Regions from separate parts of the Telluria sp. LT2P80 genome, predicted to be linked through region 1. Evidence: predicted binding sites of a transcription regulator. Region 1 holds the regulator's gene; the other holds the start of a gene.
The links. Region 1 encodes LexA, which represses DNA repair genes until DNA is damaged. Its sites were predicted from a motif close to ACTGTATNNNNATACAGT; they were not measured.
Positions count from the first base shown of each region.

Region 2: AC56LW_RS00075 (ATP-dependent helicase) is a predicted target of LexA. The motif match lies at 7,765-7,782, and genes of this name have one in related genera.

Region 1 covers NZ_JCASIO010000001.1:606,699-622,084, reverse strand. Annotated here, with positions in the region: gene folC (bifunctional tetrahydrofolate synthase/dihydrofolate synthase) at 35-1,333, shown strand; gene AC56LW_RS02800 (SPOR domain-containing protein) at 1,346-2,341, shown strand; gene AC56LW_RS02795 (CvpA family protein) at 2,355-2,843, shown strand; gene purF (amidophosphoribosyltransferase) at 2,906-4,426, shown strand; gene AC56LW_RS02785 (cystathionine gamma-synthase family protein) at 4,429-5,670, shown strand; gene AC56LW_RS02780 (tetratricopeptide repeat protein) at 5,860-6,564, shown strand; gene lexA (transcriptional repressor LexA) at 6,629-7,258, opposite strand; gene rpsF (30S ribosomal protein S6) at 7,553-7,960, shown strand; gene priB (primosomal replication protein N) at 7,998-8,297, shown strand; gene rpsR (30S ribosomal protein S18) at 8,326-8,616, shown strand; gene rplI (50S ribosomal protein L9) at 8,653-9,105, shown strand; gene AC56LW_RS02750 (replicative DNA helicase) at 9,225-10,613, shown strand; gene AC56LW_RS02745 (DUF47 domain-containing protein) at 10,727-11,353, shown strand; gene AC56LW_RS02740 (inorganic phosphate transporter) at 11,375-12,385, shown strand; gene AC56LW_RS02735 (hypothetical protein) at 12,435-12,695, opposite strand; gene AC56LW_RS02730 (MBL fold metallo-hydrolase) at 12,811-13,701, opposite strand; gene AC56LW_RS02725 (YciI family protein) at 13,923-14,324, opposite strand; gene AC56LW_RS02720 (PhoH family protein) at 14,624-15,386, opposite strand, start outside.
Region 2 covers NZ_JCASIO010000001.1:16,052-31,437, reverse strand. Annotated here, with positions in the region: gene AC56LW_RS00120 (acyl-CoA dehydrogenase family protein) at 1-239, shown strand, start outside; gene AC56LW_RS00115 (RidA family protein) at 261-653, shown strand; gene AC56LW_RS00110 (SRPBCC family protein) at 755-2,167, opposite strand; gene AC56LW_RS00105 (hypothetical protein) at 2,694-3,035, shown strand; gene AC56LW_RS00100 (methyl-accepting chemotaxis protein) at 3,064-4,602, opposite strand; gene fghA (S-formylglutathione hydrolase) at 5,028-5,870, opposite strand; gene AC56LW_RS00090 (chromate transporter) at 5,943-6,524, opposite strand; gene AC56LW_RS00085 (chromate transporter) at 6,521-7,120, opposite strand; gene AC56LW_RS00080 (hypothetical protein) at 7,262-7,480, shown strand; gene AC56LW_RS00075 (ATP-dependent helicase) at 7,807-9,900, shown strand; gene AC56LW_RS00070 (sugar porter family MFS transporter) at 10,425-11,858, shown strand; gene AC56LW_RS00065 (phosphohydrolase) at 11,877-12,575, opposite strand; gene glpD (glycerol-3-phosphate dehydrogenase) at 12,664-14,229, shown strand; gene AC56LW_RS00055 (helix-turn-helix transcriptional regulator) at 14,519-15,271, shown strand; gene AC56LW_RS00050 (helix-turn-helix domain-containing protein) at 15,246-15,386, opposite strand, start outside.

The DNA.
Region 1 (15,386 bases):
GTATCGCCCGCCGAATCCCTCTTTTCTGAGCACCATGTCCCCACTTCCGACTACCTTGCCCGACTGGCTCGCGCTGCTCGAATCGCGTCATGCCGAAACCCATATCGACATGGGCCTGGACCGCGTCCGCGCCGTCAAGGAACGCCTGCAGCTGGCGTTCTCATGCCCCGTGATCATGGTGGCCGGCACCAACGGCAAGGGTTCGACCTGCGCGATGCTCGAGTCGGTGTTGCTGCAGTCTGGCTACCGCGTCGGCCTCTACATCAAGCCGCACTTCCTCGACTTCAATGAACGCGCCCGCATCAATGGCGAGATGGCCTCCGATGATGTGTTGATCGCCGCCTTCAACGCCGTCGAAGCCGCGCGCGGGGAGATTGACCTCACGTACTTCGAGTTCACCACGCTGGCCATTGCGCACCTGCTGTCGACCAGCGAGATCGATGTCGCCATCCTCGAAGTCGGCCTGGGCGGGCGACTCGATGCCGTCAACGTGATCGATGCCGACGTGTCGATCGTCACCAGCATCGACATCGACCACACGGCCTATCTGGGCGACACACGCGAAAAAATCGGCTTCGAGAAAGCCGGCATCTTCCGCGCGGGAAAAACCGCCATCTGCAGCGACCCGGTGCCGCCCCAGTCGCTGATCGACCATGCGACCAGCATCGGCGCCGACCTGTGGCTGCTGGGCCGCGACTTCAACTACCAGGGTGACCAGCAGCAGTGGAGCTTTGCCGGCCGCACCGGGCGCCGCAACTCGCTGGCCTATCCGGCCCTGCGTGGCGCCAATCAGTTGCTCAATGCGTCTGCGGCGCTGGCGGCCCTTGAGGCGCTGCGCATGACCTTGCCGTGCGGCGCCCAGGAAACCCGCGCCGGCCTGGCAATGGTCGAGCTGCCGGGCCGCTTCCAGGTGCTGGCCGGCCGTCCGACCCAGGTCCTGGACGTGGCCCACAATCCGCACGCCGCCGCGACGCTCGCGCAGAACCTCGGCAATATGGGCTTTCACCGCTTCACGTACGCGGTGTTCGGCATCATGGACGACAAGGACATCGACGCCGTCATCGCGCCGATGGCATCGGTGATCGATCACTGGTGCGTCACGCGCCTCGATTCGCCGCGCTCGGCCGACCCTGCGGCACTGGCCGACAAGATCGCTGAATTGAAGCCAGCGGGCGCGAAAGCGGGCGATTTTTCGGTCACCACCTTCGATTCGCCCGCCGACGCTTATGCGAATGCGCTGAGCCGGGTTGAGGAGAATGATAGAATTGTGGTCTTTGGTTCGTTCTACACGGTTGCCGGCGTGATGGCGGCCCGTAAATCCTCACTACACTGATACCTCAATCGCATGGGCTTGTTCTCGTTCGGCACTAAAAACAAGCAAGAAACTGTTCGTGACAGCGGTCACTTCGTCAAGGACGACGAGGCCGCCTACACCGAGCGCGCACGCTCCAAGCGTGCCAGCTCGGCCGGTGAGGGCGGTCGCCGCTCGAGCCGTGGCGATCCGATCCTGCCCGAGAAAAAACGCGCGCGCCGCCGCCTGGTCGGCGCCATTGCGCTGGTCCTGGCCGCCGTCGTGGCCCTGCCAATGCTGCTCGATTCCGAGCCCAAGCCGCTGGCCACCGACATCGCGATCCACATCCCCGACAAGGACAAGGCTGCGCCGCTGCCGGTGCCGTCCGAGCAGGTTGCGCCAACGGCCAGCGTCGACAGCGACGAAGAAATCATCGATCCAGTCCCGGCGCCACCGGCCGGCACGCGTACGCCGCCGGTCGCCGTGGCCGCAGCGCCAGTGGCCAGCGAGGTGCCGCCAATGCGCATGCTCGAGCCAGCCAAGCCGGTCGAAACCGTCAAGCCAGTCGAGACCGTCAAGCCAAAGCCTGAAGCCAAGCCAAAGGCCGAACCCGACGTTAAGCCGGTGACGAAGCCTGAACCCGTCAAGACCGAGAAAAAGCCCGAGCCCGAGAAAAAGCCGGTCAAGGTCGTCGAGAAAGCCGCCGAGTCGCATCCGAAAGCCGAGCACGTCACCAAGCCGGCCCGTCCGGACGACGCCGCCCGCGCCATCGCGATCCTCGAGGACAAGCCAGCCGCCAAGGCCGAGCCGAAGACGGTCAAGGCCGAAGGCCCGGCGCCGCGCTTCGTGGTGCAGGTTGCCGCGCTGGCCAGCCAGGAAAAAGTCACCGAGTTGCAAAGCCGCCTGCGCGCTGCCGGCGTTGCGTCATTCACCCAGAAGTCTGGCGAACTGATCCGCGTGCGGGTCGGCCCGTTCAGCAAGGAAGAAGCAGAGAAAGTGCGCGCCAAACTGAGCGGCATCGGTCTGTCCGGCTCGATGGTGCCGCTCTGATCCTCGCTGCCGCGTGACGATCTTCGATTATTTGGTGCTGTTCGTGCTGATCGCCTCCGTCGTGATCAGCACGCTGCGCGGCCTGGTAAAGGAAATTCTGTCGCTGGTGGGCTGGGTGGTCGCCTTCGTGGTGGCCAATGTCTACGGCGCCCAGCTCGCACCCTTGCTGCCCGAGGTGATTCCGGGCGGGTCCGCGCGCCTGATGGCGGCCTTTATCGTGCTGTTCCTGGGCGTACGAATCCTGATGGGCCTGCTGTCGATGGCGATCGGTGCGGTGGTTGCCGCCACCGGCCTGTCGCTGGCGGACCGGGGCCTTGGCGGCCTGTTCGGCCTGGCACGGGGCATTGTGATCGTGCTGGCCGGCGTCATATTGTGCGGGATGACGCAGATCCCGCAGCAGGCATTCTGGCGCGACGCGCTGTTGTCACCCATTGCCGAGACCGGCGCGCGCACCGTCAAACCATTCTTGCCCGCTGCCTTCGCGGAGCATATTAATTACTGAACCAGTAGCCGTAGTTTTCGCAGTTTTCTGTCATTTTGCACCCAAGCTTTTAGGAGCACCTCATGTGTGGCATCGTCGGCGTCGTTTCGCAGTCTCCCGTCAACCAGCTTCTGTACGATGCATTGCTGCTGCTGCAGCACCGCGGCCAGGACGCTGCGGGCATTGCGACCAATCACAGCAGCATGTTCTCGATGTTCAAGGCCAACGGCCTGGTACGTGACGTTTTCCGTACCCGGAACATGCGTTCGCTGCAGGGCAATACCGGAATCGGCCACTGCCGTTACCCGACCGCAGGTTCGTCGAGCGAAGAAGAGGCGCAACCGTTCTACGTCAACGCGCCATTCGGCATCACGCTCGCGCACAACGGCAACCTGACCAACCAGGCCCAGCTCAGGGATGAGCTGTTCCGCAACGACCGCCGCCACATCAACACGGATTCCGATTCCGAGGTGCTGCTCAACGTGCTGGCCCACGAAATCCAGGAAGCGGCCGATGGCTTCTCGCTCGACGCCGACGCGATCTTCAAGGCGGTCGCTGTCGTGCACCGCCGCGTGCGTGGCGCCTACGCTGTCGTTGCGCAGATCGCCGGCCATGGCATGCTGGCCTTCCGCGATCCGTTCGGCATCCGTCCGCTGTGCCTGGGCGTGAACGAAACCGAAAACGGCAACGAATACCTGGTGGCCAGCGAGTCGGTCGCCCTCGAAGGCCTGGGCTTCCGCTTCGTGCGCGACATCGCGCCGGGCGAAGCGGTCTTCATCACCAACGACGGCAAGCTGTCCGAGCGCCAATGCGCCGAGAACCCGTCGCTGAACCCGTGCGCGTTCGAATTTGTCTACCTGGCCCGTCCGGACTCGGTGATCGACGGCGCCTCGGTCTACGCCACCCGCCTGCGCATGGGCGAATACCTGGCCGACAAGGTGCTCAGTGAAATCCCGGTCGAAGACATCGACGTTGTCATGCCGATTCCCGATTCGTCGCGTCCGGCTGCCATCCAGCTGGCATTGAAACTCGGCGTGGAATACCGCGAAGGCTTCATCAAGAACCGCTACATCGGCCGCACCTTCATCATGCCGGGCCAGGGCATGCGCAAGAAGTCGGTACGCCAGAAGCTCAACGCCATCACTTCCGAGTTCAAGGACAAGAACGTGCTGCTGGTCGACGACTCGATCGTGCGCGGCACCACCAGCCGCGAGATCGTGCAGATGGCCCGTGAAGCCGGCGCGCGCAAGGTGTACTTCGCGTCGGCCGCGCCACCGGTGCTGTACCCGAACGTGTACGGCATCGACATGCCGACCCGCGACGAGCTGATCGCCTACGGCCGCACGACCGAGGAAGTCTGCCGCGAGATCACGGCCGACCGCGTGATCTACCAGGACATCGATGCCCTCAAGCGTTCGATTTCGGACGTCAATCCGGCACTGAAGAACTTCGAGGCGTCGTGCTTCGATGGCATCTACGTGACGGGCGACGTGACCCCGGAATACCTCGATCGCCAGGAAACCGCGCGTCACAATCCTGCTGCCAAGGACGAAGACCAGGTCCGTACCCAGCTGAACCTGAACCCCGCTGTCGCCGCCGAGTAAGCATGAGCGAGAAAAAATCCTACGGCTTTACCACGACCATCCTGCACAACGACCGGCACAAGCCGATCGAGCATGGTTCGCTGCACAAGCCGATTCACACGTCGGTCGCGTTCGGCTATACGGATGCGCGTCAACTGGCGTCCGTGTTCCAGGGCAAGGAGCCGGGCTTCCGTTACGGTCGCCAGGGCAATCCCACCATCAGCGCGCTCGAGGACAAGGTCAGCAAGATGGAAGATGGCGTCGCCACGCTGTGCTTCGGCACCGGCATGGCGGCCATCGGCGCGCTGTTCCAGGCGCTGCTCAAGGCAGGCGACGCCATCGTTTCGTCGAGCTTCCTGTTCGGTAACACCAACAGCCTGTGGCAGACGGTGGCGGGGCAGGGCGTCGATGTCGCCTTTGTCGATGCGACCGACGTGGCGCAGGTGGAAGCAGCCTTGACGCCGAACACGCGCATGGTGTTTGTCGAGACGATCGCCAATCCGCGCACGCAAGTGGCGGACCTGGCCCGCATCGGCGAGCTGTGCCGTGAGCGGGGCATCCTGTACGTGGTCGACAACACGATGACGTCGCCATGGCTGTTCCGCCCGAAGAGCGTGGGCGCCGGTCTCGTGGTCAACTCGCTGACCAAGTCGATTGGCGGCCACGGCATCGCGCTGGGCGGCGCGCTGACCGATACCGGTCTGTTCGACTGGAGCGCGTATCCGAACATCGCACCGAATTTCCGCAAGCAGCCGGCGCACGCCCAGGGCATGGCGCAGCTGCGTGCGAAAGCGCTGCGCGACTTCGGCGCGTCGCTCGGGCCGGAAGCGGCGCATCACATCGCCGTTGGCGCCGAGACACTGGCGCTGCGCATGACCCGCACCTGCGCCAATGCACTGGCGCTGGCCACGATGCTCGAGGCGGATGAGCGCGTGGCAAAGGTCCACTATCCGGGCCTGGCGTCGCATCCGCAACACGGTATCGTCACGTCGCTGTTTCGCGCCGGTGGTTCGCTGCTCAGCTTCGAACTGCACGAGTCCATCGATCCGTTCGATTACCTCAACCGCCTGCAGCTGGCGATTCCTGCGTCGAACCTGGGTGACAACCGCACGCTGGTCATTCCGGTGGCCCACACGATCTTCTTCGAGATGGGCGCCGAGCGCCGTGCCAGCATGGGCATTGCCGAGTCGCTGATCCGTGTGTCGGTGGGCATCGAGGACACCGACGACCTGGTCGAAGACTTCCGCCAGGCGCTGGACGCGTAAGTACGGCGTACCGCGCGGCGTTACCGCGTAGCGTTACCGCGCGGCGTTACCGCGTGGCGTTACCGCGCGGCGTAAAGCCATGCAAAGAAGGCCGGCGCAATGCCGGCCTTGTCATTTTTACGGTTGAGTCCCGCTGTAAAAGGGGGCTATGATGCCCCATCGTCAGCTTGTCATTTTCTTCGGATGCCCATGAAACGTTTCCTGCTCTGCCTTTCTCTGACTATTGCCAGCGCCGCCTATGCGGGCGAGCTGGAAGACGCCAACGCGCTGTTCGAAAAGAAGGATTACGCGGGCGCGCTCAAGCTCTATACCAAGCTGGCCAATGCCGGCAATCCGCAGGCACAGCAGCAACTGGGCCAGATGTACTGGTATGGCGAAGCGGGCACCGTTGACGAGGCGGCGGCCAAGGCGTTGTTCGAGAAGTCGGCCGCCAAGGGCAACAAGGTCGCGGCCCAATCGCTGGTCGTCATGGAGCAGCGTGTCACGAAGCGCGCCGAAATCGATTACTGGATCAAGGGCTACGACGGCGCCGAGCTGCAGTCGGGCGAATACCGCTGCCCGTCGCCGCGCATTCCGGCCGTGTCGAAGGTGAATGACGAGATCGATCGCGTCAACAAGCTGGTGACCGGCTGGCAGGATTGCTACAACAAGATGGTGACGAATTTGAACGCGCAGTCGCCGCTGACCAAGAAGATCCCGGCTGATATTGCCAAGCTGATGAACAAGCAGGAGGCGGACGCCTCGGCAGCCTACCTGGAACAGGTGCGGCAGAATATCGCGGAAGGCGCGAAGGTCAATTCAAAGATGATCCTGGCGGATTTTGCAGCGTGGCGCAATGCCACCGAGGCATTCATCAACCAGCACAATGCCGTGGTGAAGAAGGCGTCGAACTAAGCAATGCCGGGTAGGGCAAGGCCGGGTAAAGCAAGCGCCGGCCGGGGAGACCGGCGCCGTTCCATCAGTTCCAGCTACGCATCAGGCCGACAGCCAGGCCTTCAAGCGCAAACTCTTCGTCCGGCGAGACGGCAATGATGTTGAAGTCGGGGTTCTCTGGCAGCAGTTCGACCAGGTCGCCCGTCTTGCGATAGCGCTTGACCGTGACTTCGTCGCCCAGGCGCGCAACAACGATCTGCCCGTTTTTGGCGCTGTCGATTTTCTTGACCGCCAAAAAGTCGCCATCCATGATGCCGGCATCGCGCATCGACCAGCCCTTGACCTTCAGCAGAAAATCGGGCCGCGCCGCGAACATGGCCGCGTCGACGTTGTAGGTGGCTTCAACGTGCTCTTGCGCCAGGATGGGATTGCCCGCTGCGACGCGCCCGACCAGCGGCAGCGACATGAACGACGGCGGCGGCATCGGGATCGCCTCGACGCTCGCGCCGATCAGGCGGATGCCGCGCGACGTGCCGGGCGAAATTTCGATGGCGCCCTTGCGCGCCAGTGCTTGCAGATGTTCTTCAGCCGCATTGGCCGAGCGGAAACCCAATTCAGAAGCGATTTCAGCCCGGGTCGGAGGGAAACCGGTGTTCTCGATCGCTTCCTTGATCAGGTTCAGGATCTGTTCTTGCCGTGCAGTGAGCTTTAGCATAAATGTGTTACAGCAACCGGTTATGTATGTAACCTGTATTTTTGTACAGTATTCTCGCGCGCGCAAGGGGAAACGCAAAAAATATCGCGAAAATCGCGATTCAGAGTGCAAACAGCCGTCAAAACCGTGGAATTGTCGAGTCAGATATGCCCGTTGCGGCGCCAAACGAGGCGATAACGCATCATCGGGGGTTTCCAAGTCACCGATATTCGGGTTATAATTGCCGGCTTTCCCTTCCCACACTCGTCTTGACGCCGAGGTGGGCATTTGTTAAACGTCCTCAAGGAGTAATGCATGCGTCATTATGAAATCGTGTTTATCGTCCATCCGGACCAGAGCGAACAAGTCCCGGCGATGATCGAGCGTTACAAGACCACGGTGACCAGCCGCGGCGGTAACATCCATCGCGTTGAAGACTGGGGCCGCCGCCAGATGGCATACCAGATCCAGAAGCTGCCAAAAGCACACTACATCTGCCTGAACATCGAATGCGACAACGAGACCCTGGTCGAGCTGGAAACTGCATTCAAGTTCAATGATGCGGTTCTGCGTCACCTGACCGTCAAGCTGAAAAAAGCTGAAACCGCACCGTCGCCGATGATGAAATCGGTGCAGCGCGAAGACGCAGCCAAGAGCCACCGTGCCGAAGCCGCTGCGCCAGCAGCCGCTCCAGCCGCTGCGCCAGCGCCTGCTGCTGCTTAAGTTTTTCCCAGTTATTCGTAGTAACCAGTAATACCGGGTGCACAGCGCAAACCACCTCCAGCTCATGGCGACCATCGCCGAGCGCGACGTACTGCGTTACACCCCGGCCGGTGTGCCAATCGTTTCAGCCGTCCTGATGCACGAATCGCAGCAGGAAGAGGCCGGAGTCGAAAGGTCGGTCGCGTTCGAAGTCCCTGCGTTCGCCGCGGGCGAGATTTCGGGCAGGTTTGCCAGCGCCGAATTGGGCGCCAGCTACAGGTTCAACGGATTTCTTGCACGGAAAAATCGCAACAGCAAAGCCCTGGTGTTTCACATCATTGATTTCAGTGCCGCTTAACCCGGCAATTTAGATACAGGAGCCTCAAATGGCATTCGGTAAAAAGTTCGACAAAAACAAAGCGAAACTCAAAGAGAAGCGCAAACAGCAAAACCCGCTGTTCAAGCGCAAGAAATTCTGCCGCTTCACCGCCGCTGGCGTTGAGCAGGTGGACTACAAGGACGTCGACACCCTGAAGGACTTCGTCCAGGAAAACGGCAAGATCATGCCAGCACGTCTGACCGGCACCAAGGCGCACTACCAGCGTCAGGTCGACACCGCGATCAAGCGCGCACGCTACCTTGCGCTGCTGCCGTACACCGACCTGCACCACGGTTAATCGTCGGTCACGACAGTCAGACATCTGGAGATCACTATGCAAATCATTCTGTTGGAAAAAGTAGTCAACGTCGGCAACCTGGGCGACGTCGTCAAGGTCAAGGACGGTTACGCACGTAACTTCCTGATCCCACAAAAGATGGCCCGCCGCGCTACCGCCGGCGCCGTCGCCGAGTTCGAAGCCAAGCGCGCTGAACTGGAAAAAGCAGCAGCTGAAAAGCTGTCGGCTGCCCAGGCAGAAGGCGACAAGCTGAGCGGCATGACCGTCACCATCGGCCAGAAAGCCGGCGTTGATGGCCGTCTGTTCGGTTCGGTCACCAACTTCGACATCGCCGAAGCGCTGACCAAGCAAGGTTTCGCTGTCGAGAAGTCGCAAGTGCGCCTGCCGACCGGCCCTTTGAAAACCACCGGCGAATTCCCGGTTGCAGTCGCTCTGCACACCGACGTCGTGTCGGAAATCACCGTCGCCGTTGTGGGCGAAGCTGCCTAAGCACACGCCGTACATGTGCTGAGCACGCAGTTCTGAAAAAGCCGGGTTCGCCCGGCTTTTTTGCTTTTCGGCTTTCCAACCATGTCAGTCACAGGACTGGAAAAGGTATAATCCCGCCCATGAACGCAGCATCTCCAGATCCGCAACTCGACGCCCTGCGCATCCCCCCGCACTCCATCGAAGCCGAGCAGTCCGTCATTGGCGGCCTGCTGCGCGATAACGCCGCGTGGGACCGTATCGCCGACTTCATGAACGCGGAAGACTTCTACCGCTACGACCACCGCATCATCTTCGAACAGATGGTGCGCCTGATTAACGGCGGCAAGCCGGCCGACGTGATCACCGTGTACGAAGCCTGCAATCAGCTCGGCAAGGCCGATGACGTGGGCGGCCTGCAATACTTGAATGCGATGGCGCAGAACACGCCGTCCGCCGCGAATATCCGGCGCTACGCCGAGATCGTGCGCGACCGCGGCATCCTGCGCAAGCTGATCACCGTGGCCGATGAAATCTCGGGCAATGCGTTCAATCCGCAGGGCAAGGAAGTCAAGCAGATGCTCGACGAAGCCGAGTCCAAGATCTTTGCCATCGCCGAATCCGGCTCGCGCGGCCAGCAGGGCTGGAATCCGATCCAGCCGCTGCTGACGCAGGTCGTCGAGCGCATTGACGAACTCTACAGCCGCGAGAATCAGGGTGAGATCACCGGCGTGCCGACCGGCTTCATCGACCTCGACCGCATGACGTCGGGCCTGCAGCCGGGCGACCTCGTCATCGTTGCCGGCCGTCCGTCGATGGGCAAGACCGCGTTCTCGGTCAATATCGGCGAGAACGTCGCCATCGAAGCCGGGCTGCCAGTGGCGATCTTCTCGATGGAGATGGGCGGCACCCAGCTGGCGATGCGTATGCTGGGTTCGGTCGGCCAGCTCGACCAGCACCGCCTGCGTACGGGCCGCCTGAACGACGAGGATTGGCCGCGCCTGACGCACGCCATCCAGAAGATGAACGACGCCCAGCTGTACATCGACGAAACCCCGGCGCTGAACCCGATCGAGATGCGGGCACGTGCGCGGCGCCTGGCACGCCAGTGCGGCAAGCTGGGGCTGATCATCGTCGACTACCTGCAGCTGATGCAGGGTAGCCAGCCGGGCGACAACCGCACGGCTGAAATCTCGGAAATTTCGCGCTCGCTCAAGGGCCTGGCCAAAGAGCTGCAGTGCCCGGTGGTGGCGCTGTCGCAGCTGAACCGCTCGCTGGAGCAACGGCCGAACAAACGCCCCGTGATGTCCGACTTGCGCGAATCCGGCGCAATCGAGCAGGATGCCGACGTCATCATCTTCCTGTACCGCGACGAGGTCTACAACCCCGATTCGCCCGACAAGGGCACGGCCGAGATCATTATCGGCAAGCAGCGTAACGGTCCGATTGGCGCGATCCGCCTGACCTGGATCGGCCAGTACACCAAGTTCGGCAATTACAGCGGCAACCTGTCTGTGTATCAGGGTGACTAAATAACCATTTGTAGTAACACCAAGGCGGCCATTGATGTTTTAATGGCCGCCTTTACGCGTGGCCGCATTTTCGGCGCGACCCCGTAATCCCAGAGAGTCAATACGGAGAATCTATGTTTGGACGTTTCATGCCCACCGAGGGCAAGTTTTTCGATCTTTTCAATCAGCACGCCGCATTGTGCGTCAAAGGGGCGCAGGAAATGGTCAGCCTGATGACCAACTTCGACGACCTCGAAACGCGCACCCATGCGATCGAGACGATCGAAAAGCAGGCTGACAAGATCACCTATGCCACGGTCGACCTGCTGCACAAGAGCTTCATCACGCCGATCGACCGCGACGACATTCACAAGCTGATCACGCGCATGGATGACATCCTGGACATGATGGAAGACGCGGCCCAGACGATTTCGCTGTACGACCTGCAAGCCGTCACGCCGGAAGCCAAACGCCTGGCCGAGCTGTGCCTGGCCTGCTGTCTGAAGGTGGAGGAAGCCGTCTCCCTCCTGCACAATATGGACAATGCCGCCAAGATCGTCGCGCTGTGCGAAGAGATCGACCGCCTGGAATCGGACGCCGACCACGTGATGCGCGCGGCCATGTCCAAGCTGTTCCGCGACGAGCCGGACGTGCGCAACCTGATCAAGATGAAGGCCATCTACGAGATTCTCGAGACGGTCACCGATCGCTGCGAAGACGTGGCCAACATCATCGAAGGCATCATCGTCGAAAACGCGTGAGCGTCGCAGACCTGCATAACCATGGATAATCTCAACATCAGCATCTACGTGCTGGGAATGCTCGTGCTCCTGGCACTGGTATTCGACTTCATGAACGGTTTTCACGATTCGGCAAACTCGATTGCCACCGTGGTCTCGACCGGGGTCCTGAAACCCCAGCACGCCGTCGCAATGGCGGCATTCTTCAACTTCATCGCGATCTTCGTGGTCAACATGAAGGTCGCCCAAACCATCGGCAAGGGCACGATCGACCCGCACGTGGTCGACCACTACGTGATCTTTGGCGCGCTGGTCGGGGCGATCTCGTGGAACGTCATCACCTGGTACTACGGCATTCCCTCGTCGTCGTCGCACGCGCTGATCGGCGGTCTGGTGGGCGCGGCTGTGGCCAAGGCGGGCACCGGCTCGCTGATCTCGGGTGGCCTGATCAAGACCGTGGCGTTCATCGTCGTCGCACCGCTGCTGGGCTTCGCGCTCGGTTCGATCATCATGCTGATGGTGGCCTGGATCTTCGTGAAGTCCACGCCCCGAAAGGTCGACAATCTGTTCCGCAAGCTGCAGCTGGTCTCGGCGGCGGCCTATTCGCTGGGCCACGGTGGCAACGACGCGCAAAAAACGATGGGCATCATCTGGATGCTCCTGATCGCCGCCGGTTACACGAGCGCGACGGCCGAATATCCACCGGCCTGGGTGATCATCTCGTGCTACGCGGCGATTGCCTTCGGCACGCTGTTCGGCGGCTGGCGCATCGTCAAGACCATGGGCCAGAAGATCACCAAGCTCAAGCCGGTCGGCGGTTTCTGCGCCGAAACGGGCGGTGCGGTCACGCTGCTGCTATCGAGCGCATTCGGCATTCCGGTCTCGACGACGCACACGATCACCGGCGCCATCGTCGGCGTGGGCGCCGCGCGCAAGACTTCGGCCGTGCGCTGGGGCGTGGCGGGCAATATCGTGTGGGCGTGGATCTTCACGATTCCAGCGTCGGCCTTCATGGCGGCGGTGGCCTGGTGGATCGGCACCAAGATCATGTAATCGTGGCTTGATCATGATTGAAAACGGCGCCATTGGCGCCGTTTTCTTTTCAGTGCTGCGTCATCGCGCCCGTGCCGACGCTGGAATTCTTCATGTTCTCGCGCTCGACCTCGCTGACGGTGCCGACATTGTTGGCTGTCTGGCCTTTCTTGCGTGGCAGGTAGGTGCCGATCGGGGTGCTGCGTTCTTCGCGCACGCTCGCCGTCTTCGCGCCGTCGGGGGCAGGGCTAACAGGGGCAGGGGTGGTGCAGGCGACCAGCAACAGGGCGGCAGCGCAGGAAGTGATGAGTGATGTCAGCGGAAAGGTCATGGTCGCAGGCTCGGTAGAGTGGCTGTTCGGTATTGACAGCCGCACATCATTCTACGCCGGAAGCCGCGTGCGATATCCTGACAGAATTGACAGGTGAGCGTGGGCGTGACGTCGGCTAGCCGAGATCGACGGCGAGGCCTTCGTAGGCCAGCAGCACCTGCAACTCGCCCAGGCAGCCGGAATGGCGCGCCATCACGTCGGCAAACGCCGCCTCGAGTTCATCGTCGCCGCGGGTCGGTTCGTGGTGCGTGCAGTACAGCGTGCGTGCGCCAACGCGCAGTGCCATCGCGATGGCGCCGTCAAACGTACCGTGGCCCCAGCCCCGCTTGGACGGGTATTCGTCGCGCGTGTACGAGCAATCGACGATCAGCGCATCCACGCCCGCCATCACGGTGTCCATGCGACGTTCGGCCTCGCGCATCTGCGTCTCGGCCGCTGCGTGCAGCGGGTGCCCGGCCGGATGCGGGTTGTACCAGGGTTCGTGGTCCCCCGTGAAGAACACTGACTTGCCGTTGCAGTCGATGCGGTAGCCGAGGTTGGTCACCGGGTGGTTCGTCACCACGTTCGCCACCAGCGCATCGCCCACCGCGATCGGTTCGCCAATGTTCAGCGTGCAGTACTCGATGGTGGCGCTCATGTCCGTTTCGCCGACGGGGAAATAGCTGTTTTGCAACTGCACGCCCATCACGTGCTCGATGCCACGGCCCGTGATCGGATCGTGCGCGCCATGCAGGCGCACGCGGCTGCCCTTGACGAACAGCGGCGTGAAAAAGGGCAGGCCATGGATGTGATCCCAGTGGCTGTGCGTGATGAAGAGATTGGCGTGCACGGGCGGCCGGGCCAGCAGATGCTGGGCCAGCGGGAACAGGCCGGTGCCGCCATCGAGCACGATCAGCGTGTCGTCATCGGTGCGCACCTCGATGCAGGTCGTGTTGCCGCCATAGCGCGCCGTGCGTGGCCCCGGGGACGGGATCGATCCGCGTACTCCCCAAAAACGAAATTTCATGATGCATTCCCTGCCAGGTCAGAACCGCACAATTCCATACAGCGTAGATCATAGCGAGATTGTAGCTCGCGGGCATCGGTATGAGATAAATGTCTTGTGCATAGTTCAGCGCAGAAGGGTGTGGTGTCATGTGGCGCAACTGTGACGGGCCGACGATGCGCGCCGATTCGATGCGCCACAGCGCGGCCAGCAGATTGTCGATGTCGCCCGCCATCGCGCCCCTAGGACATCGCGCCCATGCGCTCGATCGACGGGGATGGCGGGAAATCCGCGAGCTCGTACATCGGGCGCACCTCGATCTCGGCCGGTGCCCCTGGCCCGTGCGGGTTGGGGAAGCGCCGGCTCCATACCATGGCTTCCTCGCGCGAGCCGACCTGGATCAGCGTATAGCCGGCGATCAGTTCCCTGGTTTCGGTGAACGGGCCGTCGATGACGCGCCGCTCGTCTCCCTCGTAGCGGATGCGCCAGCCCTGGCTGGTGGGCTTCAGGCCGCTACCGTCGAGCAGCACGCCGGCGGCGGCGAGCTCCTGGTTGTAGTCGAGCATGGCGGCGATCAGGGACTCCGGCGGCATGACGCCCGCTTCGGTGTCGGCATTGGCTTTGACGATGATCATGAAACGCATGGTGCTCTCCTGTGATGGGAGTCCGGTGATCGGCCTCCTGACGACGACGACGAACGGCGCCACCCGCATTCGACAACGGCGGTGCAAAAAAATCAGCGCGCGCACGTCGACCGTGGCCCAGGCGGCGGCCGGGCATTCTCCGATGATGGTGTGATTGAACGTATGGATATGGTAGCGCGATTGATGCACATCGCAGTCACCATCACTGACAGATAACGCTGGCTGCGCCAAAAAAAAACGCCCGCCGGTAAGGGCGGGCGTTGCGGTACTGCGCCTGCGCGGGGCAGGCGGCACAACGATTACAGCACGTCGCTGGCGTGATCGGCCAGGCGCGAGCGTTCGCCGCGTGCCAGCGTGACGTGGCCACCGTGGTTCCAGCCCTTGAAGCGGTCGACCACATAGGTCAGGCCGCTCGAGCCTTCGGTAAGGTATGGCGTGTCGATCTGCGCGATATTACCCAAGCACAGGATCTTGGTGCCAGGACCGGCGCGCGTGACCAGCGTCTTCATCTGCTTGGGCGTCAGGTTCTGCGCTTCGTCGATGATGAGGAACTTGTTGACGAAGGTGCGGCCGCGCATGAAGTTGAGCGACTTGATCTTGATGCGCGAGCGGATCAGGTCTTGCGTTGCCGCGCGACCCCAGTCGCCGGCATCGCCGTCGGACTTCATCAGTACTTCAAGGTTGTCGTCGAATGCGCCCATCCACGGAGACATTTTCTCTTCTTCGGTGCCTGGCAGGAAACCGATGTCTTCACCGACCGGCACCGTCACGCGGGTGACGATGATCTCGTTGTAGAGCTTGGTTTCGAGCACTTGCGCCAGGCCGGCGGCCAGGGCCAGCAGGGTCTTGCCGGTACCGGCCTGGCCCAGCAGCGTGACAAAGTCGCACTCCGGATTCATCAACAGGTTCAGTGCGAAGTTCTGCTCGCGGTTGCGCGCGGTGATGCCCCACACATTGTTCTTGTTGTGGCTATAGTCGCGCAGGGTTTGCAGCACGGCGGTCTTGCCGTCGATTTGCTTGACCTGGGCGTACAGCGGCGACTGGCCATCCTTCGGCTCCATG
Region 2 (15,386 bases), 590 kb from region 1:
GGCTGCGCGACAGCGGCAAGCGCGTCACAAAAGAAGCGGCAATGGCCAAGCTGGCCGCAACTGAATCGGCGCAGCGCGTGATCGACGGCGCGGTGCAGCTGTTTGGCGGGCAGGGCGTGCAACGGGGCCAGGTCGTCGAAGGCCTGTACCGCGAGATCCGCGCGCTGCGCATCTACGAGGGGGCCAGCGAAGTGCAGCTCCTGATCATCGCGCGCGAACTGCTCGCGCCGCAACACTGAGGCCGCATGTCGGGAGATTTAATGAAATTCTTGCAGCCGCCTGGCTGGCCGCGTCCGAAAGGCTACGCCAATGGCGTTGTCGCGCGCGGCCGGCAGGTGCATGTCAGCGGGATGGTTGGCTGGACGCCGGCGGGCCGGTTCGAGACGGATGATTTCGTCGGGCAGTCGCGCCAGGCGCTTGCCAATATCGTGGCCGTGCTGCGCGAAGCCGGCGCCGGCCCGGAACACATCGTACGCATGACATGGTATGTGCTTGACAAGCGCGAATATCTCGATGCCGGGCCGGCACTGGGCGCAGCCTACCGTGACGTCATCGGGCGCCATTATCCGGCGATGACGGCGGTGCAGGTGGCGGGCCTGATGGAAGACCGCGCGCGGGTGGAGATCGAGGTCACGGCGATCATTCCGGATTGAGCGCTGCCAGACGAACGAATGGCCCCGCTTGGGGGCCATTCATGGTCTTGCACCGCCGTGCCGTTTACCGTTTTGCGCGGCAACGCAGGGGCCGGGACGGGTTAGCGGCGGCCTGCGCCACGCGCACCACCGCGTTCGATGAAAGCTTTCATCTCCGCCAGGTCGTCATCCATCTGACGCTGCGGATCGACGCCCAGCATGCGTGCCACGCCGTGGCCCAGCGCGCCCGCTGGTGGCGCGTAGCTGATGCGCACCGTCGCACGCGTGCCGCCATTGACCGACTCGAACGTGACGCTGCCGTCCTGTTCGATTTCCGAACCCGGCTCGCTGCGCCACGACAGGCGATCCGGACGCGATTGCTCGGTCATGACCGCGTTCCATGCGTATTCCATGCCGGCCGGGCCGCGCACGACCCAGTGCGAACGGCGGTGGCCGAGGTCACGCACTTCGGTCACGTGCGACATGAAGCGCGGGAAGTTTTCCACGTCGGCCCACGCATCGAACACTTCACGTGGCGATGCATCGATGAAGACGCTGTTCTCGACTTCGACCCGGCTTGCTTCGCCGCGGTGACGCAGCGAGTCGACCAGGTTGCGGCCACGGTCACTGCGCAGCAGCACTGCCAGCGCGCCCAGGCCCAGCAGGGCGACGGCCGGCGAACGGCGCGCCAGGCCGACGATGCTCAGCGCGCTGGTGCCCAGCAACGCCGAGTTGGTCAGCGTCGGGCCGCGCGAGCCGAAGGCCTGCGTCAGGTGATCGGTCCATTCGCGTACCTGGTTACCCACGTCGTTGGCGCGGGCACGGGCGCCGTTGCCGGCGCTGTGCGCGGCATGCGCCAGGTTTTCACGGGCGATGTCGGCGCGTTCGCGTGCGCGGTCGGCAGCGTCATCGGCGTTGCTGCGGGCCTTGTCGGCAGCGTCACTGGCGTTGCTGCGGGCCTTGTCGGCAGCGTAGTTGGCGCGATCGCGCGCATCGTTGGCGACGTGGTGCGCGCGCGAGCGGACGTCGTCCGCGTAGTCACGTGCATCGTCGGCGGCGCGGGCGGCAGTGCTGCGGGCCGTGTCGGCAGCGTGCGACACGCGGTCACGCGCCGTGTCGGCAGCATGCGATACGCGGTCACGGGCGTAGTCAGCAGCGTGCGAGGCGCGGTCGCGTGCATCGTACGATGCTTCGGCCAGGCGGCCGCGCGCGCGTTCGAGGCGGTCGCGCGTTTCGTGCGATGCCTCGGCCAGGCGGTCACCGGCAGCGTGGGCGGCGCCGGCCAGGCGCGCGCCGGCGCGCAGGTAGACCGATTCGGCACGCTCGCGCGCCGAGTCGAAGCGCTCGCCGGCAGTATGCAGCGCGTGTTCGAGTTTGTCGGCGCCGCGGTGACGCGCGTCGCGCAGTGCGCCCTTGGCGCGTGCACGGCGTTTCGGGCCGCGGTCTGGGTCGAATGCATACATCAGCAGGGCGCCAGCCACTGCGGCGCCAATCCATTTACCTGCGTTGTTTCCCTGATCGTTCGATTCGTTCATGTCGACTCCTCTCGGTTAGTTGTACTTGTCATGCTGGGCCTGGTCGCCAGGCGGTGCCACGGCATAGCCGGCCCATCACTGGTCTGTTACTGACTATTCATCGTGCTTTGCAGCGTCGCTTTGCCGCGTCGCTTGCACACATAAAAAAACGCACCGCTTCGCTGTCATGCGTTGCAGTGCGTTCCGGCGAACCATCACGCGATTCGGGCAGAACCCGATGCGCAGTAGATGGTCAGACGACGTGCTTTGTCAGCCTGCTTTTTGCAGGATCAGTAGCAGTACGCCGTTCTCGAGCTTCACCCATGTCACCACGTGCACGACGCCGCTGATTTGGTGAAGCCGCGCAGGTATCTGCGTGCATTGCATTTAGCATACACCACGGTTTCGCGTTCCCGGCGTTCGTTTGCCGCATGGCAATTGACCTGGGTCCAGCCTCGGCGACGGGCGTGTTCACGGACTTCGGGTGGCCTGCGCCGCGTACCACGGGATTCTGATACGGTGGTTGCCAATGAAACAAGGAGATAACATGAATCACCATATCGTTCGCATGTTGCCCAACTTCGAAGCGGCCGAGGCAGCCCGCAATGGCTTGCTGGCCGAGGGCTTCGACGGCGACGGCATCAATGTCAATGTCACCACCGACGAAGCAGGTCCTGCTGAAAGCAATTTCTATGTGGGCGACTCGCCCGCTGTCAAAGGCGGCACCGATTACGAGGATGTCTTCAAGCCTGCCGTCCGCGGCGATCTGTGCATGATGACGGTCACCGTTGCCGAAGCCTTCCAGCTCGAACGGGCTGCTGCCATTCTGGAGCACCATGGCGGGATCGACGTCGATCCGGCCCATGGCGCGGCCAGCAGCACCTTCTAAACCGCATCAGGCCAGGGAAGGCGAAAGATCAGCGACCGGCGCGTGACGTCAATGCAAGGCGGGGCGCCGTGCCCGGGCGAAGCTGACTTGCCGTCAGTTTGAACAGGCTCACTGCACCGGTCAGATTGTGTGCCTGCGTGTGCAGCGAGGCGGACGCCGATGCTGCTTCTTCGACCAGCGCGGCGTTTTGCTGCATCGTGCTGTCCATCTCGAGAATCGTGTCGTTGATCTGTTGCAGCTCCACCTGCTGCGCTTGTCCGGCATCCGCGATTTCCGCGATGATATCCGTTACGCGTTTGACGCTCGCGACAATGTCATCCATCGTGCTGCCGGCTTCGCCGACCAGTTTGCTGCCTGCCTCGACCTTCGCAACCGAATCCCCAATGAGCGTCTTGACGTCCCTGGCCGCTGCCGCCGAGCGCTGGGCCAGGTTGCGCACTTCAGCGGCAACGACAGCGAAGCCGCGACCCTGTTCACCCGCCCGCGCTGCTTCGACAGCAGCATTCAATGCCAGGATGTTGGTCTGGAAGGCGATGCCGTCGATGACGCTGATGATGTCGACGATCTTGGTCGATGAGGCATTGATCGACGCCATCGTCACCACCACCTGAGAAACGATCGTGCCGCCGTGGGTTGCCACATCGGACGCCGACAACGCCAGTGTGTTCGCCTGGCGCGCATGGTTACCGTTTTCGCGCACGGTGCCGGCCAATGTTTCCATCGACGCGGTGGTTTTGTCGAGCGAAGCGACCTGCTGCTCGGTACGCGCCGACAGATCCAGATTGCCTTGCGCGATCTGCGATGAAGCGGCGGCGATCGCGTCCGTGCCCTGGCGTACTTCGCTCACGACGTTGGCAAGGCCTTCCTGCATCCTGGCGAGCGACGACATCAGTTGCGCGATCTCGTCCTTGCCATCGATCGTGATGTGATGGGTCAGGTCGCCGCCGGCCACGGCGTCTGCTGCACTGACCGCCTGGCGGATCGAACGCGTGATATTGCGCAGTACCAGCAAGACAATCGTGCTGAGGACCACCCCGCAAATGGCGAGGAAGACGACTGCGCGCCATATGTCGCCAATGAACGCGTCGTGCAGGTCATCGAGGTACAGCCCCGTCATGAAGGTCCAGTCCCACGGCTTGTAGGTGAGCACGTAGGCACCTTTCGGGAACACCTGCTGCTGGTCCGGGTGGCCTGGCTTGGGCCAGACATATTCTATCCAGCCTTCTCCGCTGCCTTTGGCAATGGCCGCCACGTCACGGTACAAATAGGTGCCATTGGTGTCCTTGAAGTCGCTGAGATCCTTGCCGATCAGCTCTGCCTTGACGGGGTGCATCAGCATTTTCGGGGCCGAATCGACGACCGTGTAATAGCCATCTTTCCCGTAACGCATGGACTTGAGCCGCTTCAAGGCTTGCTGCTGCGCTTCCGCGACGGTCATTGCTCCAGATGACGCCAATTCCGCGTATTCCTTGACGGTGGACATGCCGACATCGGTCGCAAATCTCAGGGCGACCTTGCGTTCTTCCAGGCGCTGGACGTTGCTTTCATAAACATGAAAAATTGCCATCGCCGACAGGCATAGCCAGCTGAGGATAAGGGGCAGGTAAAGTTTGGCGCGGAAGCTTAGTTTCATCGTGTGTTGACGTTCTCTGGGTACTGAAAAAGGGAAGGGGGCATCGTGGCGAGCCGAATGCGTTCACAACGTCTGAAGATCGTGAACAATGACGTGGGCGGATTGAAGACCGGCTTGTATCGTGGCGACAGGACGCGACACGCGCAAGGGCCGTGATGCACATGGACATTTGTGCAATCATTGTATCCTGAGGGAAACTTTATGGGCGGCGTAATTCACGCGTTCAGCATGATCGCCTGATGAATCGAGATGTTTGTTGCAGTTATCAGACAGCAATCATCCGTGGCATGCTGCTTTGGCCAGAGTCTTCATACCGAACGCGGGAAATCGGCTTCAGGCGGACTGAAGCCGTAACCCTGTCAGCCGAGCTGACGTGCGTGGAAACGCAGATGGTCTTCGACGAACGTCGAGATGAAGTAGTAGCCATGGTCATAGCCCGGCTGGCGGCGCAGCGTGAGTGGCTGGCCGATGCGGGCGCAGGCGCCTTCGAAGGCTTCCGGCCGCAACTGCTCGGGCAGGAACTTGTCGCCCAGGCCCTGGTCAATCAGGATACCGTCCGGGAACGGCGCCGTCTCTTGCTGCGCCATCAGCGCGCTGGCGTCGTATTGCTGCCAGGTGCTTTCATCCGGGCCCAGGTAGCTGCCGAAGGCTTTCACGCCCCATGGGCAGCGGCTTGGCGCGGCGATCGGTGCAAACGCCGACACCGAGTGGAACAGCTCAGGGTGGCGCAGTGCCATGACCAGCGCGCCGTGGCCGCCCATCGAGTGGCCAAAGATGCCCACGCGCGCCGGATCGGCCGGCAGCAGATCCAGCACCAGCGCGTGCAGTTCGAGCAGGTAGCTGTGCATGCGGTAATGGGTCGACCATGGCGCTTCGGTGGCGTCGAGGTAAAAGCCGGCGCCGACGCCGAAGTCCCAGCTGTCGGTCTCGCCCGGCACGTTCGCGCCGCGCGGGCTGGTGTCGGGTGCCACCACGATGATGCCCAGTTCGCTCGCCACGCGCTGTGCACCCGCCTTGGTCATGAACGTTTCTTCGGTACAGGTCAGACCGGCCAGGTAGAACAGCACCGGCAGCTTCTTGCCGCTGGCCTCGGGCGGCAGGTACACCGAAAACTTCATCGGCAAGCCGATGGCGCTGGAATCGTGCTGGTAGAAACGCTGCTCGCCGCCGAAGCAGGCATGTTGGTTCAGGAGTTCGGACATCGTCATGTGGGGGACAGTGAAAGATGCGGCCAGTATGCCGCGTCCTGCGAAGGCATGCCAACTACATGCCAACTACAGCAGTCCAAGCGCACCGAGCGCGGCGCCGGCCGCCAGCATCCACAGCAGGTGCAGGCGGGTACGCCAGATAATGATGCAGCTGGCCGCCGACAGCAGCCACAGTGGCCAGTGGTCCGGACCGGTGGCGCCGCCCGAGGCCAGCAGCCAGGCGGTCGACAGCAGCATCGCAATGACGAGCGGGGCCATGCCCTGCTTGAAGGCGCGTACCGCCCGCCGTCCACGATTGCGATGCGCCCACTGCGCGACCTGATACGTAAACACGGTCGACGGCAGCATGATGCCGATCATCGCGATGACCACGCCGCAGAGCGCGGCCATCGTGCTGCCGTTGTTCAGGCCCACGTTCCAGCCCAGTAGCGCCACGAACAGCACGTTCGGCCCGGGCGACGATTGCGCCAGCGCGACCGAGTCGCCGAACTGTGCGGGCGTCAGCCAGCCCTGGCGCTCGACCAGATAGCGCTGCATTTCGGACGTGGTCGAGATCGCACCGCCGAGCGACATCAGCGACAACCCCAGAAAGTGCGTGAACAGGCTGACCCAGTCGTGCCAGGTGAAGACGAGTTGCGGCGCGCTCATGGGGAGAGCCTGCGCCAGGCCAGTACGCAGCCCAGGCCGCCAAGTCCCAATACGACGGCCGCCAGCGGCACCCGCACCCAGGCCAGCAGCACGAAGGCGACCGCAGCGATGAGTACGCAGACGATGAGCGGCAGCACGTTCTTGCCCAATGCGGCCGACATCTTCAGGCCGGTGGCCGCCACCAGGCCTGCGGCGACGGCCGCCATGCCGCGCAGCGCGCCCTGGACCTGTGGCACATCGGCGAAGCGGGCGTACACCAGGGCCAGCGCCAGCACGACGACCAGCGGCGCCGCCAGCAAGCCGGCCAGTGCGCTCATCGCGCCGGCAAGGCCGAAATGGCGCTGGCCGATCATCAGCGCCAGGTTGCATACGTTCGGCCCCGGCAGGATTTGCGCGACCGACCATTCCTCGATGAATTCTTCATTGCTCAGCCAACGTTTGCGCTCGACCATTTCGCGCTGGATCACGGCCAGCACACCGCCAAAGCCCTGCAGGGCGATCAGCGTGAACGAGATGAACAGGTCGGTGCACGAGGCCGGCACCGGGTGCGCTGCGGCGGGCGGCGCGCTTGGGGAGGGAACGGGTGAGGGGCTCATCCCGTTATTATCGCTGTTGCGCCGTGCTCGCGCTCGGCATGACATGGTATTTGCGAACTGATACAGGTTTGCCATTGACTTTGGATTTACTTCGCCAATAATCGTGGTGCATGACGCATCCACCATCACCGGAGTTCAGCGATGAAATCACTGCACGCGCAAGACATCCATCCACGCGCTGCCAGCGTGTCCGAGTTGCGATCGAATGCCGACCAGCGCGATGTCGTCACGCGTGGCATTGCCACCTTGTGCGAACTCGGCGTCGTCCCGGCCGTCGAATACCTGAAGTCCAACGGTGTGCGGCCGAAGGTCATCGAGCGTGTTTTGCTCGAGCCCGAACGGCGCCGCGCACTGGCGTAATCCGCACAACGGCGCGGGCGCTGTCAAGGGTGTGGGCACGTTTGTTTGGGGCTAATCTGCAGTTGTCACCGTCGTTGCCTTCCCAATAGGCAAATTGTTGAAAGCCGCCCCGCAGGCCATGTTCAGCGTGTCAAGCCCCCGCTTTTCCACATAGTTATTCACAGACTTTGTGGATATCCAAATCAGTTTATTTTTCCATGGCCCGGCGCTGGCACGCTAATCCGCGCCCGATGTCACGCGCGGGCAGGGCGCGCGGTCGGGCGATTTAGCGCTTGTGGTTTGGTACTGGATAAATGTACAGTATCGCTTTCTCCGTCTGCCACACCATGACCACCGCCACCGCCGAGCCTGCCATTGAGGACCCGTTCGCCAGCCTGAATCCGGAGCAGCGCGCCGCGGTCGAGCATGACATCGGCGTGGCCACGCCGCGTCCGCTGCTGGTGGTGGCTGGCGCCGGGTCGGGCAAGACCAATACGCTGGCGCACCGCGTGGCGCGGCTGATCGGGGCCGGCGCCGATCCGCAGCGTATCCTGCTGCTGACCTTTTCGCGCCGCGCCGCCGGCGAGATGAGCCAGCGCGCCAGCGGCGTCCTGCACCGTTTGCTTGGCCGTGGCGCGGCTTCCCGGGCCCAGGCGCCGGTGGCGCTGCCCTGGGCCGGCACCTTCCACAGCATCGGTGCACGCCTGCTGCGCGAATTTGCCGGGCGCATCGGGCTCGATCCGCAATTCACGATCCACGACCGGGGCGACGCCGAGGACCTGATGGGCATGGTGCGTCACGAGATCGGCCTGTCGCGCACCGAAAAACGCTTTCCCATGAAAGGCACCTGCCTGTCGATCTATTCGCGGGTCGTCAACAGTCGCGATCCGCTGGATCAGGTATTGCAAGCCTGTTTCCCGTGGTGCGCCGAATGGGAAGCCCAGCTCAAGACGCTGTTTGGCGCCTATGTCGACGCCAAGCAGGAGCAGAACGTGCTCGACTACGACGACCTGCTGCTGTTCTGGGCCGAGATGGCCGCCGACCCCGTGCTGGGGGCTGAGCTGGGCAGCTGGTTCGACCACGTCCTGGTCGACGAATACCAGGACACCAACCGACTGCAGGCCGCGATCATCACCGGCATGAAGCCCGATGGCAGGGGTGTGATGGTGGTCGGCGACGACGCCCAGTCCATCTATGGATTTCGCGGTGCCACCGTGCGCAACATCCTCGATTTTGCGGGCCAGTTCTCGCAACCGGCGCACCTGATCACGCTCGAGCGCAATTACCGCTCGACGCAGCCGATCCTGGATGCCTCCAATGCCGTCATTGGCGCGGCGCTCGAGCGCCACGCCAAGACGCTCTGGACCGACAAGGTCTCGGCCATCAAGCCGCAGCTGGTCCTGATTCCCGACGAAGCCGAGCAGGCGCGCTGGGTCTGCAGCCGTATCCTCGAGCAGCGCGAAGAAGGTGTGCCACTCAAGTCGCAGGCGGTGCTGTTTCGGGCGGCCAGCCACAGTGCCGCGCTCGAACTCGAGCTCATGCGGCGCAACGTCCCGTTCGTCAAGTTCGGCGGCCTGAAGTTTCTGGAGGCCTCGCATATCAAGGATGTGCTGGCGCTGCTGCGCTTTGCCCAGAACCCGAGCGGGCGGCTGGCCGGGTTTCGCGTGCTGCAATTGATCCCCGGGATCGGCCAGGCGACTGCCACCCGCGTGCTGGACGCGGTGGGCGAGAGCAGCGAAGTCACCGCCACGCTGGCGGCGTTCCCTGTGCCAGCGCGCAGCAGCGTCGAGTGGCAGGCATTCAGCGCGCTGTATGCACGCCTGCGCGCACCTGGCCTGCGCTGGCCGCAAGACCTGGAACTGGTGCGCGACTGGTACGCGCCGCACCTGGAGCGTCTGCACGACGATTTCCAGGTGCGCGCACTCGACCTCGACCAGCTTGTCGCCCTGTCGGGTGGCCATGCCAACCGCGAGAGTTTCCTGGCCGAGATCACGCTCGACCCGCCCGAAGCGACCAGCGACCGCGCCGGCCCGCCACTGCTCGACGACGATTACGTGATCCTGTCCACGATTCACTCGAGCAAAGGGCAAGAGTGGAAATCGGTGCATGTGCTCAATGTGGTCGACGGTTGCATACCGTCGGACATGGCCACTGGCAACCAGGACGATATCGAGGAAGAGCGGCGTTTATTGTATGTGGCCATGACCCGGGCCCGCGACAACCTGCACCTGATCGTGCCGAATCGCTTCTTCATCAAGCAGCAATCCAACATGGGTGACCGCCATGTGTATGCGACGCGCTCGCGCTTTGTCACGCCTGTCATGCTCAAGCATTTCGAAGAATCGGCGTGGCTGAGCGCCGACAAGCGCGAGCTGCGCACGCCCATGCCTGACAGCGTCCGCATGCTCGTGCGTGACCGGGCTCGCAGCGCCTGGAAATGACGGCAAATCACGCGACGCTGGCCACTTATCCCCCATGTCATGCTTTTGTAGGAGTGGACCGCATATAAACTTGTTGCTCCCATGTGGTGCACGTGCAAGTGGTTGATTTTATTGGAACAAAATTTTGCCTCTCGAACGGGCAATTTGTTGAAACCCGCATCCCGTCTGGCTTTGTGGCTTGTCAAGTGGCGCTTGTCCACACAGTTATCCACAATTCTTGTGGATAGCCTAAAACCATGAACAAAATCAGCTAGTTAGCTTTCATTAATGCCCCCCGGCATGTTTGGCCTGACAGCTGATCTGGGTTCAACATCGACAACATGGTTGTTTTTTTGTCAGTGGCAAACATTCACTAATATGTTTGTTATCGAACAGTCGTGTCATCTGCAGTTCTTTATCCTTTGCCAAGTAATATGCCGTGATGGGTAACGTCTCCGTGCGTTTGCCAACGCTCCCGTCGTCCTGACGGTAACGAAATGGGCCCGCTGTTTCCCTGTCCTGTCCATGTCCAACAAAGGATCCGTATGTCTTCAGCAGTCCCCCCGGCAGACGCACCAGCGCCGCCCGATACCAAGGAAAGCCGCTTCGTCTTCAAGGTCGCCATCGTTGCCACGATGGGCGCGCTCGCGTTCGGCTACGACACCGGTGTGATTTCCGGCGCGCTGCCATTCATGAGCGCGCCGCCATCGCAGGGCGGCCTCGGCTTGACCCCGCTGACCGAAGGCATCGTGACGTCCGCGCTCGTGTTCGGCGCTGCCGTGGGTTCGCTGATGGCAGGCACGCTGTCGGACAAATTCGGTCGTCGCATGACGCTGATCTGGCTGTCGCTGGTGTTCATGATCGGCGCGCTCGGTACGACCCTTGCGCCATCGGTCGAGGTCATGGTCGCGATGCGCTTCGTGCTTGGCCTGGCCGTGGGTGGCGCGTCCTCCACCGTGCCAGTGTTCATTGCCGAGATGGCTGGACCCAGCAGGCGCGCCAGACTGGTCACGCAGAACGAACTGATGATCGTCACCGGCCAGTTGATCGCCTATGTGCTCAATGCGGTGCTGGCGCATTATTCGAATTCGCCGGATGTCTGGCGCTACATGCTCGCCATCGCCGCGGTGCCCGCCTTGCTGCTCGGTGTGGGGATGATGTTCGTGCCGCCGTCGCCGCGCTGGCTGGCCAGCAAGAACCGGATGGACGAAGCGCGCGCCGTGCTGCAGCAGATCCGCTCGAGCGACAAGCAGATCGAGACCGAGATGGCCGACATGACCAGGCTGAACCAGATCGAGCACGAGCAGGCCGGCTGGTCTGCAGTGCTGGGCACGCCATGGATCAGGAAACTGCTGTGGCTCGGCATCGGCCTGGGATTCATGGCGCAGTTCACGGGTGTCAATGCCTTCATGTACTTCACGCCGATCATCCTGCAATCGACCGGCCTGGGCACGAATGCAGCCCTGACCGCGACCATCGGCAATGGCGTCGTGGCCGTGATCGCCACATTCATCGGTATCTGGCTGATCGGCAAGCACGGTCGCCGCTCGATGCTGATGTCGGGCCTGACCGGCGTGGTCGTCATGCAGTTTGCGCTTGGCGCCGTGCTGCTGTGGATGCCCGATGGCATCACGCGCAGCTACGCTGCACTGGCTTGCATCCTGTGTTTCCTGCTGTGCATGCAGATGCTGATTGCGCCTGTGTACTGGCTGTTGATGTCCGAACTGTTCCCGATGCATCTGCGCGGCGTGCTGACCGGCACTGCGGTGGCGTGCCAGTGGATCTTCAACGCGATCGTCGCCTTGCTGTTCCCGCTGGCGCTGGCGCAGTTCGGCAGTGCGACGTTCTTCCTGTTCGCCGCCATCAATGTCGGCTCGCTGATCTTTGTTGCGCTGCGCCTGCCGGAAACGCGCGGTCGCTCCCTCGAAGGCCTGGAAAAGTTTCTGGAAAAAGAACTGACCCCGCGCGCGAAAGCGTAAAGGGGAGGCCGGCGCTCCTCAGGGCGCCGGCTTGATCGATGCCGGCGTGATCGACGACGTTGCGGCAGATTCCGTGAGCCGTTCGAGCTCGCGCAAAAAACGTTCACAGGCCAGCGCCGGTGGCCACGGTTCCCACGGCGCGCAATCGTAGTAGCGCGCCAGCGGGTCCTCAGGCAGGATCGCCGCGCGAATCTTCAGCGTGCGCCGGACCTCTTCAGCCGACCAGCCTGCCACATGGACCGCTTCGCTGGCCGCGGCCAGCCGGTCGGCCTTCTTGTGCGCCGCGTGCGACTTGGCATCCCAGGCCGGCAGGCCGTAGCGCAAAAACACCATGTGTTCCAGGCGCTGTGTCAGCGCGCGAAAGGCGTCGCCCAGAAACGGCTTGATGACCGAAATCGCATCGAATCCCAGCAAGCCTTCTTCGGCATCGTGCAGCAGTTCGCGCAGTTCGTCGAGCGGCGACAACGAGGGCATCGCCGCGCGCCGCAGCAGCATCACGCTGATCGAATGCTGCGCGACGGACAGCGGCAGCGGCCACGCCGAGTGACCGCCCCAGCGGTAGGTGCGGGCCAGGCCCAGCGCCAGGTCGGCGTCGTCCCAGTCGAACGGGGTGGGGTCGAGCAGGTCGAGGCGGCGGCCCGACGGCATGCGGACCCAGGCGCGCGTCGTGGTGTCCGGCCTGGTGCCTTCGGGGGCCGGCGAAGATGGTATGTGCATGTGGCGATTTTACACACCGGCTCTGCCATTTTGCGCATAATTGGCCGGGCATGAGCACAGCGCAGCATGACAGCGATGAGGGGGAAGGATGGCAACGGACACGTTCATCGATTGCGACCTGCTGGTCGTGGGCGCCGGGATCAATGGCGCCGGCATTGCGCGCGACGCCGCCGGGCGCGGCCTGAAGGTCATCCTGTGCGACAAGGATGACCTTGGCGCGCACACCTCGTCCGCATCGAGCAAGCTGATCCACGGCGGACTGCGCTACCTCGAACACCGCGAGTTCGGCCTGGTGCGCAAGGCCCTGGCCGAGCGCGAAATCCTGCTGCGCAGCGCGCCGCACATCACACGCCCGCTGCGCTTCATCATGCCCCATGTGCGTGGCGCGCGGCCGGCGTGGCTGATCCGCGCTGGCCTGTTCCTGTACGACCGGCTTGCGACGCGCGACTTTTTGCCGGGTGCAGAAACGATCGGCCTGGCCGGGCACCGCGCGGGCGATGCGCTCAAGCCGGGGTTCGCGCGCGCCTTTGCCTATTCGGACGGCTGGGTCGACGATGCGCGCCTCGTCGTGCTCAATGCGCTCGATGCCCACGAACGCGGCGCGCAGGTCATGTCGCACACGGCGTGTGACGATATCGTGCGGCGCGCCGACCATTGGGAGGCGCGGCTGGCGCGCGCCGGCGGACCGCTCGCCGTGCGTGCCCGCGGCCTGGTCAATGCCACCGGGCCGTGGGCGGGGCGCCTGGCCCTGCGCGCCGGCGGCGCCGCTTCGCAGCGTGCGCTGCGCCTGGTCAAGGGCAGCCACATCGTCGTGCCGCGCCTGTTCGACCATGCCTGCGGCTACCTGTTCCAGCACACCGATGGCCGGGTCGTGTTCGCGCTGCCGTACGAAGACGCATTCACGCTGATCGGCACCACCGACGTCGAGTTTTCGGGCGACCCCGGCCACGTGGCCATTGCCGACGACGAGCAACGCTATCTGTGCGCACTGGCCAACGTCTATTTCCGGCGCCAGATCGCGCCGCGCGATATCGTCTGGAGCTATGCCGGCGTGCGCCCGCTGCTGGCCGACGATGCGGACACGGCGGCAGCGGTCACGCGCGACTATCACTTGGCACGCGACGCCGATGGCCCGCCGCTGCTGTCGGTGTTCGGCGGCAAGATCACCACCTACCGCAAGCTGGCCGAGGAAGCGCTTGACTGGCTGGCGCCGCGGCTTGGCCGGTCAGTCTCAGGCGCCTGGACGGCGCGCGCGGTGCTGCCCGGCGGCGACCTGTTCGGCGCTATGCCGGACCGCCGGGGCGTGCTCGAATTCGACGGCTGGGTGGCGGCGCTGCGGCAGCGCCACGGCTGGCTCCCGGCGCCGCTCGCGCTGCGGTATGCGCGCGCGTACGGCACACGCGTGGCGCGCCTGCTGGATGGGTGCCACGCGCTGAACGACCTTGGCCTCGAGATCGCGCCCGGTCTGTATGAAGCCGAGCTGCGCTATCTGATGGCGCACGAATGGGCGACCTGCGCAGCCGACGTGCTGTGGCGCCGCAGCAAGCTGGGCCTGCACCTGCGGCCCGGCGCCGGCAAGGCGGTCGACACGTGGATCGCAGCGGAGCAGGCGGCAGCAGCAATCGGGCGTGCGCAGCTGGAAGATCCGGTGTGATTTTCCGCCTGCTGTAGCAACAGAACGTTCATTGATCTACGTCAAGACACAAATTTGTTTTGCGTTAACAAAAGCATAAAGATGAACTGCAGCAGCGAAATTCAATGCAATTGACCTCACACACGACCGGCGAACGCAATCTGCAATACAGGTTGAACTGAAAATAGTTGTTGTCATTGCACGACACCAGCGAAATGGCTGCGTGTAAATATCTTGATTGTTAATTTTCGAGGATTTTGAAGGGGGGTGAACCGACTAGGATAGCGCTGATGCATATTCTTGTGACCCCATGATTGATACCGCCTTGCTACTCGAGTTGATGGAAGCCAGGGATGCGACCCAGTGGAGCGCGTCCCTGTTCAATCTCGCGCGAACATTGGGGTTCGATCAAGTGCTGTTCGGGCTGGTCGGTTCGCGCCATGCGCGCTTCGAGTCCGCCTTTTTGCGCAGTAACTACGCGGATAACTGGCGCGAGCGCTACGACCGCAACGGTTTTGCGTATGTCGATCCGACGGTGGCGCACTGCCTGACGAGCACCTTGCCGATGGTGTGGGAGCCGGGCCTGTTCGCATCGGGCACCCAGCAAGCCGGCTTGTACGAAGAGGCGAGCGCGCATGGCATTCGCAGCGGCGTGACGCTCCCGGTGCACGGCCCGCAGGGGGAATTCGGGGTGATCAGTTTTGCCTCCGATGCGCGGCCGGATATCTCTGCCCAGCGCGCCGTGATGGAAGCCCTGCCGATGCTGGCGCTGGTACGCGATTACGCGTTCGCCTCATCGCATCGCTTTCGCGAAGAAGGTATCCGTCCTGAAGAAGGGCGGGGCGCGGCGCCGCGCCTGACCAAGCGCGAACTGGAAGTCCTGCAGTGGGTCATGGCGGGCAAGTCGTCATGGGAAATTGCGCGCATTACCAACTGCTCTGAAGCGACCGTGAACTTCCATCTGGCGAATGTGCGTCAGAAATTCGACGTCAACACCCGCCAGCAGGCGGTGGTCAAGGCCATCGGCCTTGGATTGATTACCCCTGAAGATCACCATCGCTGAGCTTGCCATTGACATACATGCGCAGCAGGATCGACACGGGCGTCGGGATGGCGAGGCCAGTCTCGAAGCGGGAGCCGCTCGACTGGGTGACGCCGAAGCGGCCCCAGAACTTTTC